One region of the Pseudoalteromonas sp. SCSIO 43095 genome, then DNA from elsewhere that is predicted to be linked to it. Evidence: predicted binding sites of a transcription regulator. Region 1 holds the regulator's gene; the other holds the start of a gene.
The links. Region 1 encodes LexA, which represses DNA repair genes until DNA is damaged. Its sites were predicted from a motif close to TACTGTATNNNNATACAGTA; they were not measured.

Region 1 (4,851 bases):
TTTCACCAATTGCAGGGGCTAAATTGTTTATATCGGCTTCCATCATGCGAAACTTAGCGCTAACTTTGCGGCAGTTTTTACGCCCACCATCTTGCCAGCATTGTAACTGGTGACCAAATTCCCATGCAGGGACAATATGTTCCCATTCAATTCGCAATGCACGTTGATTTACTTTGCCTGAGCGGGTTAGTGTGTTGCGAGGCACGTAGCCACAATGGGTAGGGTCGGGTACTAACTTTTTGCCTTGTTTTTTTATATCGCAACCACAATAAATACTTTTAGCGTTTTCGGGAAGGGTATTAATTAAGTGCTTTTTGGCACTCGAAAACCGCGTAAATTGTTCGCCCATTGCTGAAAAACAAGCACAGCAAGCCAACAAAGCTAAAATAAACCGAATCATATCCATCACATACGTGAACTACAGGAGCGGCTAGTTTAAGGCCTAGAATAAAAAAGTAAACCGCCGCCGGCATGCTTTAATTTTAATTTGCGTATTTTGTAGAGGGCGTTTTTTAGGAGTAAATAGTGGGTAATATTCAGAGGCTAACGCTAAAAACGCGTTAATGCAGTGATTCCTGCGTTGTTGATTTGGTATAACGGTAAAACTGCGTTAAAGTTTGCAATGAAATTAATAGAGGGTAAAAACGAGATAATGTCGGAAATTCAATTTTTAAATGTAGATCTAGAGCTTGAGTCAAAGCAAGATATTAGCGTATTAGTTGCTGATTTAAAAAAGGTCGCAACTATTTTACATTATGATAAAGACGAATACCGTCAACTTGCTCGCATTGAGGTTGCAGGTGAAATAACCACGCCAGATAAAGCGATTAATCACTTGTGCGAGTTAATCGAGTCGTGTTCACGCAATGCATTAAAGCAATGGTTGAGTTGTTCACGCAGAACATTCGATATGGGTTTTGAGTCTGGCACTTCGCCAAAATGCTTTAACCAAGCTTTACATGCAGATACCTTGTTACGTATATCTGCAATTGGTGCAGGCGTGGAAATTACTATTTACCCTCTCGAAAAGTAATTTAACCTCAACCTTGGTTAACAGATTTACTAGCCTTTTCGCTCTACTACGGCTGCGGTCATACGTGATACGCAGCAAAGCTCATTGCGGCTATTGGTTATTTTAATATCCCAAACCGAGCTGCGTTTGCCGATATGATAAGCTCTCGCTGTGGCCGTTAATGTGCCATTGCGTGATGCCTTTAAATGACTTGCACTGATCTCTTGGCCAACACAATAAAACCGATTGAAATCAACCACAAAATTAGCGGCATAACTTGCTACTGTTTCAGCAAGTACCACATTTGCACCACCATGAACGATACCCATAGGGTTATGATGCTCTGGAATTGCCGGCATAGTTGCCACTAAGTAGTCATCACCAATTTCACTGATCTCTATTCCCATGGTTTTCATGAGTGTCCCTTGGCCTGTAATACCTTGATCTAATTGCTTACAAAACTCTAATGTAATCGGTTGATGCCAAATACTCATGCTAGCTCCTTGGATAAGTAATCGAGAATTAAAATTTATTAATATGATAATGCGTTGCTAATAATTACATTTATTACCCTGCTTTTAAAGTAGGTTATTGTTTGATGATAACGGCATATAAGGCATTAATTTATATTTGCGATTTTTAAATAACTGTATATACTCACAGTTAATTGTACTGTATGGAAAACCAGTTGTATGCGACCATTAACGAAACGCCAAGCGCAAATACTCGAACTCATTAAAGTGTTTATTAAAGACACTGGTATGCCTCCTACACGTGCCGAAATTGCACAAACACTGGGTTTTAAAAGTGCAAATGCTGCAGAAGAACACTTAAAAGCATTGGCCAAAAAAGGTGTTATTAAAATGAAGCCAGGCGCGAGTCGCGGAATTCAGCTTGTTGAAGAAGAGGAGCCAGAGCAGTTAGGCTTACCTTTAATTGGCAGGGTGGCTGCCGGTGAGCCAATATTGGCGCAACAGCATGTAGAAAGCCACTGTAAAATTGACCCTTTAATGTTTAAACCTGCGGCCGATTTTTTATTGCGTGTTAACGGTATGAGTATGAAAGACATTGGTATTATGGATGGTGATTTACTTGCTGTGCATAAAACCCAAGTTGCCGAAAATGGACAAGTTATTGTTGCCCGTGTTGACGACGATGTAACCGTGAAGCGTTTAGAAAAAGCGGGCAGAAAAGTACTCTTACATGCTGAAAATGATGAGTTTTCAGCTATTGAGGTCGATTTAGAAAATGAGTCGTTCAATATTGAAGGCTTAGCGGTAGGTGTTATTCGTAACGCTGACTGGATGTAGTATTAAAGCATAATTTAGCGCTTAATGGTGATTAGGCGCTGGGTTTGTTAGTAGCACAATGTCTAACTTATCAAATGTATGACTATATGATGTTAAGTGCTCCCCCTATCATAAATAAAATCACTAAATACTTTATAAATAAACAAATTTACTCTGCTTTTTTAAGTTAACAATTTTTTTATATTTCTATCCTGTAATTTCAATACACCCCCTACTAAACCTGACTCTTAGATTAATTGCCTGACTGGTTGCTATTTTTTAACTGCGCATTTTAAAAAATTCACCTTGTCTATTTTTCATACTTACCTTGCTTATTGTTTATTTTTTAACTAGTTATTAAAGAGCTGGAATAAAAATAACTCACAGCTTAGTCGTTTTGAGAACACACATTTACTAAATCCAGCACCCTTATAAAAAATAAAAATAACGAATAGGCGTTTAAGCCGTATGCCTCTTCGCTTTGCGTCAGCAATAGCATCAAAGGAGCCGTCACATGGGTAAGCTGAGTTCTTCCTTGTGGCTTATATTGTTTGTTTTTTCGCAGAATGTGCTTGCTAATAGCCAATATAATATGCGTAAAGGCGTAACCGATATAAGTAATAATGTATACCAACTGCACATGACTATTTTTTTAATATGTTGTGTGATTGGGGTGATCGTGTTTGCCATTATGTTTTGGGCACTCATTCATCATCGCAAATCTAAAGGGGCTGTCCCTGCCCAATTCCATGAAAGCACCAAAGTAGAAATACTGTGGACTGCGATCCCTTTTGTCATATTAATTGTTATGGCCATTCCTGCGACTAAAACCTTAATTGCCATGGAGGATGCCAGCAAAGCTGATCTCACCATTAAAATTACAGGCTCACAGTGGAAGTGGCATTACGAGTATATGGGGGAGGACGTTGAGTTTTATTCCATGCTAGCTACCCCTCAAAATGAAATAACCAACCTTGCTGATAAAAACCCGAATTATTTACTCGAGGTCGATAAACCGCTGGTACTACCAATTAATCAAAAAGTACGCTTTTTAATGACTTCAGATGATGTTATTCACTCATGGTGGGTGCCTGACTTTGCCGTTAAAAAAGATGCAAACCCTGGGTTTATTAACGAAACATGGACCAATATTAATGAGGTCGGTACTTACCGTGGGCAGTGTGCAGAGCTTTGCGGTAAAGATCATGGTTTTATGCCTGTTGTAGTAGAAGCTATAACAGAAGAAGATTTCAAAACGTGGTTAGCAGAGGCTAAACAAGCCAAACAAAAAGCAGCTGAGGCAGACGCTGCGTTATTAGACCAAGTTGTACCAAAAGAGGAGCTGATGGTGCTTGGTGAGCAGGTTTACATGGCGAGCTGCGCGGCGTGCCATCAACCAACTGGCTTAGGCTTACCAGGTGTTTTTCCGGCTCTTAAAGGCAGCCCAATAGTCATAGGTGATATCAAAGGGCATATAGATATTTTGCTCCATGGTAAACCAGGTACGGCTATGCAGTCTTTCGCAAAGCAATTATCAATCAAGCAAATAGCAGCTGTTATTACCTATAAACGCAACGCGTGGGGTAATGACACTGGTGATGTAATTCAACCGAGCGAGATACAAGCGGCACTGGATGCTGATGGGGAGGCTAAATAATGAGTAGCATTGCAGAACAACCTAATACCAATGAGGCTCATCATGCCCATCAACCTGCCACAGGCTTTAAGCGCTGGTTATTTACAACCAACCATAAAGATATAGGTAGCTTATATTTAATTTTTTCACTCACCATGTTTTTAATTGGTGGGGCAATGGCGATGGTTATTCGAGCTGAGTTATTTCAGCCGGGCCTACAACTGGTTGATCCTCACTTTTTTAATCAAATGACCACAGTGCATGGTTTAATAATGGTGTTTGGTGCGGTTATGCCAGCCTTTACCGGCTTGGCAAACTGGATGATCCCGCTAATGATTGGTGCGCCAGATATGGCCTTACCGAGAATGAATAACTGGAGCTTTTGGATTTTACCGTTTGCGTTTTTAATCCTATTAGCTTCATTATTTATGCCTGGTGGTGGCCCTGCATTTGGTTGGACCTTTTACGCGCCGCTTTCCACCACTTATAGTAACGACAACACAGCAATGTTTGTATTTGCTGTGCATATTATGGGTATTAGTTCGATTATGGGGGCCATTAATGTGGTGGTCACCATAGTAAATATGCGTGCTCCGGGTATGACGTGGATGAAGCTGCCGTTATTTGTGTGGACATGGTTGATCACGGCGTTTTTACTTATTGCAGTTATGCCGGTACTTGCTGGTGCAGTTACTATGGTGCTCACCGATAAATACTTCGCGACCAGTTTCTTTGATGCCGCTGGTGGTGGCGATCCGGTGATGTTCCAACATATTTTTTGGTTTTTTGGTCACCCTGAAGTTTATATTATGATTTTGCCTGCCTTTGGCATTATTTCTACGATTGTTCCCACCTTTTCACGTAAAAAACTATTTGGTTATGCCTCTATGGTGTATGCCACCTCCTCCATTGCC
Region 2 (4,851 bases), 300 kb from region 1:
CTAAAGACTCCACAGTAAATAAGCGACTTTTAGCGACAACATTATTACTGAGAATTTGTGGTGGTGTTGGGTGCTTTTTCTGTGTCATGGGCATCAATTTGCTATCATTGCAGTTATACTAATCATATACCCAAATGAGTATAAGATGCGAGTTTCAGTTTGAATTAAAAGCAATTTAAATGCAGAGTTAATCATAAAATATCTTACCCGTAGTTAAGGTTAAATATTTATCTGCCGTTATTGAATTCGCCCTTAATATTTCATCATTGGGTATATGTTTTTAGAGTTCAATTAACAGAGCCCATTATATTTCGCTTGCAAGCATTTCATCGCAACGTAATCATTTAACGCCTCAATTTCCACAAGGATATATCATGCTCAATTGGTCAAAAATCGATACTGTATTACTCGACATGGACGGGACTTTACTTGATTTACATTACGACACTGACTTTTGGCTCAATGTTGTTCCACAACAACATGCTCTGGCTCAAAATATCAGTTTTGAGGAAGCCCGCGCAGATATCTTAAAACGCTATCAGGCTGTGAGTGGCAAAATTCAGTGGTACTGCTCTGACTATTGGGAAGCACAGCTAAACTTACCTATTCTCGAATTAAAGCGTCAATCTGCACATTTAATTAAAATACGTGAAGATGTTCCGCATTTTTTAACTGAACTTCGACGTGCAGGTAAAGAACTCATTTTACTTACCAATGCTCATCCAGAATGCGTAATGCTTAAATTTGAACATACCGCTATTGATAATTATTTAGACGGAGTGGTGTCAACGCATGAATATGGGGTAAGTAAAGAGCAACAAAGTTTATGGCATAAGGTTCAAGGGGATTTAGGGTTTGATAAACGCCGCACATTATTTGTAGATGACAGCTTACCGGTATTAAATGCCGCACGAGAATACGGCATTGAGCATTTACTTGCGGTTGCTAACCCTAATAGCCAGCAACCGCATAATGTAATAGCCGATTACTTAAGCGTCACCGATTACCGTAAGCTTATTTAGGGTAACGCGCTACTAGGCCTTGATATACCTGTTTTGCAAAATCTACATGCTCAGTATCAAGGCTTTTAACTACTTCAACTAAGTGTTCGTTATCTTCTTTGCCATGCCACACTTTAATGTAGCTACCCTCTTTGTAACCATGATCCTGACGGAAGAAGTTCAGCGTATTTTTACCCACATAGCCACGATATAAATCATCAATATCCATACCGATTTGTGCCATACAACCGGCAAAAGCAGCCGCATTAAAGGTTTTATTGGCAACCGCACTGGCCGCTAATAGCTCAAGGGTTTGTTTGAAGTCATCACCTTGTTGTGGGGCGCTCATTTGAGTTTGTAGCTGCGTAGCGATTTGCTCGTAGCTGGTCTTACCGTCGATACGTAGCGATAAACCAAAATGAAAAATATCAACCAGCTCTAAAATTACTTGTTCAGTATCTGGCGTTTGTTTTTTCCACCATTTCCAACCGTAATGATCCAGCATTTCTGCACATTCAACCCAAATAGCTCTATACCACTCAAAGCCTTGACTAAACCATTGCTCATGTACTTTGGTATTCATGGCATTTTGCATTTCTAGCATAACAACTAGTTTGTTTAAATTCGCAGACATACTGGTTCCACTGTTGGATTTATAATTAGGGTAATAATACAGATAATATAACTTAACGACCAGCCGAAAACTCATGCCATGAGTTGATCAGGTCAACAAAGTCTTCAAAACCACAACCACTGCTTAAATCATTCTCTTCCAGCATGAGTTCATCATCTTGGTAGGCTAATATATCTTCGTTATCTTGATGCAACGCATGCGCTTCGAATAATGCTTCATCTTTAGAAAGAATTAGGTCAATTTCGTGGCCTTTAAGTGTTAACGGTTCAAAGCTTGAACTCACCGAGCTAATAAGTGCTTGTACCATCGCGACTTTTTCTTTGCCAATTTCTTCGTTTAACCAGCGGCCAATTAGGGCATGCTCGCTGCTTATTTTAATGCGCAGCCCGCTAATAGGGTCACGTATAAATTGATATTCCATAACTTTATTCCAGTACTGCCAATGCAACAGATTATAACCTAATCAGCTATGAATAATGAAAGCCAGATACAAAAATAGCGCCATAAGGCGCTATTTAGTATCATCAATTTAGCTAACCGCCTGAGCGATAGCGTGCAGCATCAATAATTGCCCATAAATGGAACACGGCACCGATTACGGCTGGAACAACTAAAAACCATAGCGCATAACCGCCAAAAACCAGAATTGCAAAAACAAGTGCCGCTAAAATACGGCCCTGCACCAACTGCCCTAAACCGGGGAAGAAAATATTACATAACGCTGCGATTACGTTACCGCCAGAACCTTGTTGAGACATACTAACCTCTGTAGTTTAATTAATTTCGTATGTGTACTTATTATTTATACTTACACACTTTATGCCAATTTATTAAAGCTTACAAATCATGTAGTTAAATTATTACGAATTTATCAGTTTAGTATTTTTTGCCAAATATAGGTCAAATTAGCAATTTTAAATAGTTATTTTAATTACTTGCTCAGTTTATACTGTTAACTATTCAACAACTTAAATACGTATTTTATAAATAGCTGTTTATAAAAACAGTATTTTATTTAGCCTAACAAAAACACCTGTTATACTGCCCCCATTATTGATTGAAAAGGCGTAACGATGGACGTTTCTGAATTACTCGATGGCTTAAATGACAAACAACGCGATGCCGTTGCAGCCCCACTACAAAACATGCTGGTATTAGCAGGTGCTGGTTCGGGTAAAACACGTGTTTTAGTTCATCGTATCGCGTGGTTAATGCAGGTTGAGCAAGCTTCTGCTTATAGTATTTTTGCGGTTACCTTTACTAATAAAGCCGCTAAAGAAATGCGCACGCGAGTAGAAGAAACCTTAAAAGCACCAGTCGGTGGTATGTGGATTGGTACATTCCATGGTTTATCACATCGTATTTTGCGCGCTCATCACCGTGAAGCAAACCTACCAGAAGCCTTTCAAATTTTAGATTCTGATGATCAGCTAAGAATGATCAAGCGCCTATTAAAATCAATGAATATTGATGACAAAAAATGGCCTGCTAAACAGTTTGGTTGGTATATAAGCGCTAAAAAAGATGAAGCTCTGCGCCCTAAAGATATTCAGGCATACGATATTAACGAGCAAATGATGCTGCGTGTTTACGCGGCCTATCAAGAAGCTTGTGATAGAGCGGGCCTAGTTGATTTTGCAGAAATATTACTACGTAGCTATGAGGTTCTTAAAAATAACCCAACCTTGCTGCGTCATTATCAGCAGCGCTTTGCGCACATGCTTGTAGACGAGTTTCAAGATACCAACACCATTCAATATGCGTGGTTAAAACTACTTGCGGGCGATACCAGCAGTATCATGATTGTAGGCGATGATGACCAAAGTATTTATGGTTGGCGCGGCGCAAAAATAGAAAACATTAAACGCTTTTTAACTGATTTTGACGCAGAGACGATTCGCCTTGAGCAAAACTATCGCTCGACTGCCACTATTCTTAAAGCCTCAAACGCGTTAATTCAAAATAACTCCGAGCGAATGGGTAAAAGTTTATGGACCGACGGTAACGACGGTGAACCTATCTCTATTTATGCTGCTTTTAATGAGCTAGATGAAGCGCGCTTTGTAAGTAGCAAATTACGTAGCTGGCTTAATGCAGGTAACGCACTACAAGATGCGGCTATTTTATATCGTAGTAATGCGCAATCACGGGTACTTGAAGAAGCGATGCTACAAGAAGGTTTAAAATACCGAATTTATGGCGGTATGCGATTCTTCGAACGCCAAGAAATTAAAGATGCTCTTTCATACTTACGCTTAGTGGGTAACCGCCAAGATGATGCGGCATTTGAGCGTGTTATTAATACGCCCGCCCGCGGCATTGGCGATAAAACATTAAGCCATATACGTGACTGCGCTCGCGCTGAATCTTTGCCGCTTTGGTATGCTGCTAAAGCCATTGTAGAGCAACAGCATTTATCGGGTCGCGCTTCTGGAGCGGTTGCCAAGTTTGTCGAACTTATTGAGCATATTGAAGATAAAATTAGTGACTTAACGCTGCATGAGCAAGCTAAATATGCCATTCAAACCTCAGGGTTAATGGCAATGTATCAGGCTGAAAAAGGTGAAAAAGGCCGTGCTCGGGTTGAAAACTTAGAAGAATTAATTAGCGCCTGCGATCAATATGAACTCCCTGAAGAGGAAGAATTTAGTTCACCACTACAAGGCTTTTTAGCCTACACCTCGCTTGAATCAGGTGAAGGGCAAGCTGATGAACATGAAGATGCGGTACAAATGATGACGCTTCACTCAGCTAAAGGCTTAGAGTTTCCGCTGGTATTTATGGTCGGTGTTGAAGAGGGCATGTTCCCATCACAACAAAGTAATGAAGAAACGGGCCGTTTAGAAGAAGAACGCCGTCTTTGTTATGTAGGTATGACCCGTGCTATGGATAAACTGTATATAAGCCACGCAGAAAGCCGCCGTTTATATGGTCAAGAAAAATACCACAGCCCATCGCGTTTTTTACGTGAAATACCCGAAGACTGCGTAGAAGAAATTCGCATTAAAACACAAGTCTCAAGACCGCCTGCTGCAGGGCGCTTTAGTGCATCAGTAAGCCATGCGGCATTTGAGGAAAGCGGGTTTAACTTAGGTCAACGCGTACTGCACGCTAAATTTGGTATAGGCACGGTGCTTAATTACGAAGGCAGCGGCGCACAATCGCGTGTACAGGTTAACTTTGACGACTTAGGTAGTAAGTGGTTAGTAACAGCTT

Region 2: uvrD (DNA helicase II) is a predicted target of LexA. The motif match lies at 2,625-2,644, and genes of this name have one in related genera.

Annotation. Positions count from the first base shown of each region.
Region 1 covers NZ_CP087995.1:2,733,546-2,738,396, reverse strand. The annotation lists gene LOC50_RS12940 (endonuclease) at 1-400, opposite strand, end outside; gene LOC50_RS12935 (hypothetical protein) at 653-1,033, shown strand; gene LOC50_RS12930 (PaaI family thioesterase) at 1,063-1,506, opposite strand; gene lexA (transcriptional repressor LexA) at 1,705-2,322, shown strand; gene coxB (cytochrome c oxidase subunit II) at 2,816-3,958, shown strand; gene ctaD (cytochrome c oxidase subunit I) at 3,958-4,851, shown strand, end outside.
Region 2 covers NZ_CP087995.1:3,030,459-3,035,309, reverse strand. The annotation lists gene nudE (ADP compounds hydrolase NudE) at 1-88, opposite strand, end outside; gene yrfG (GMP/IMP nucleotidase) at 375-1,022, shown strand; gene LOC50_RS14290 (dUTP diphosphatase) at 1,015-1,635, opposite strand; gene LOC50_RS14285 (YacL family protein) at 1,688-2,056, opposite strand; gene LOC50_RS14280 (hypothetical protein) at 2,169-2,393, opposite strand; gene uvrD (DNA helicase II) at 2,709-4,851, shown strand, end outside.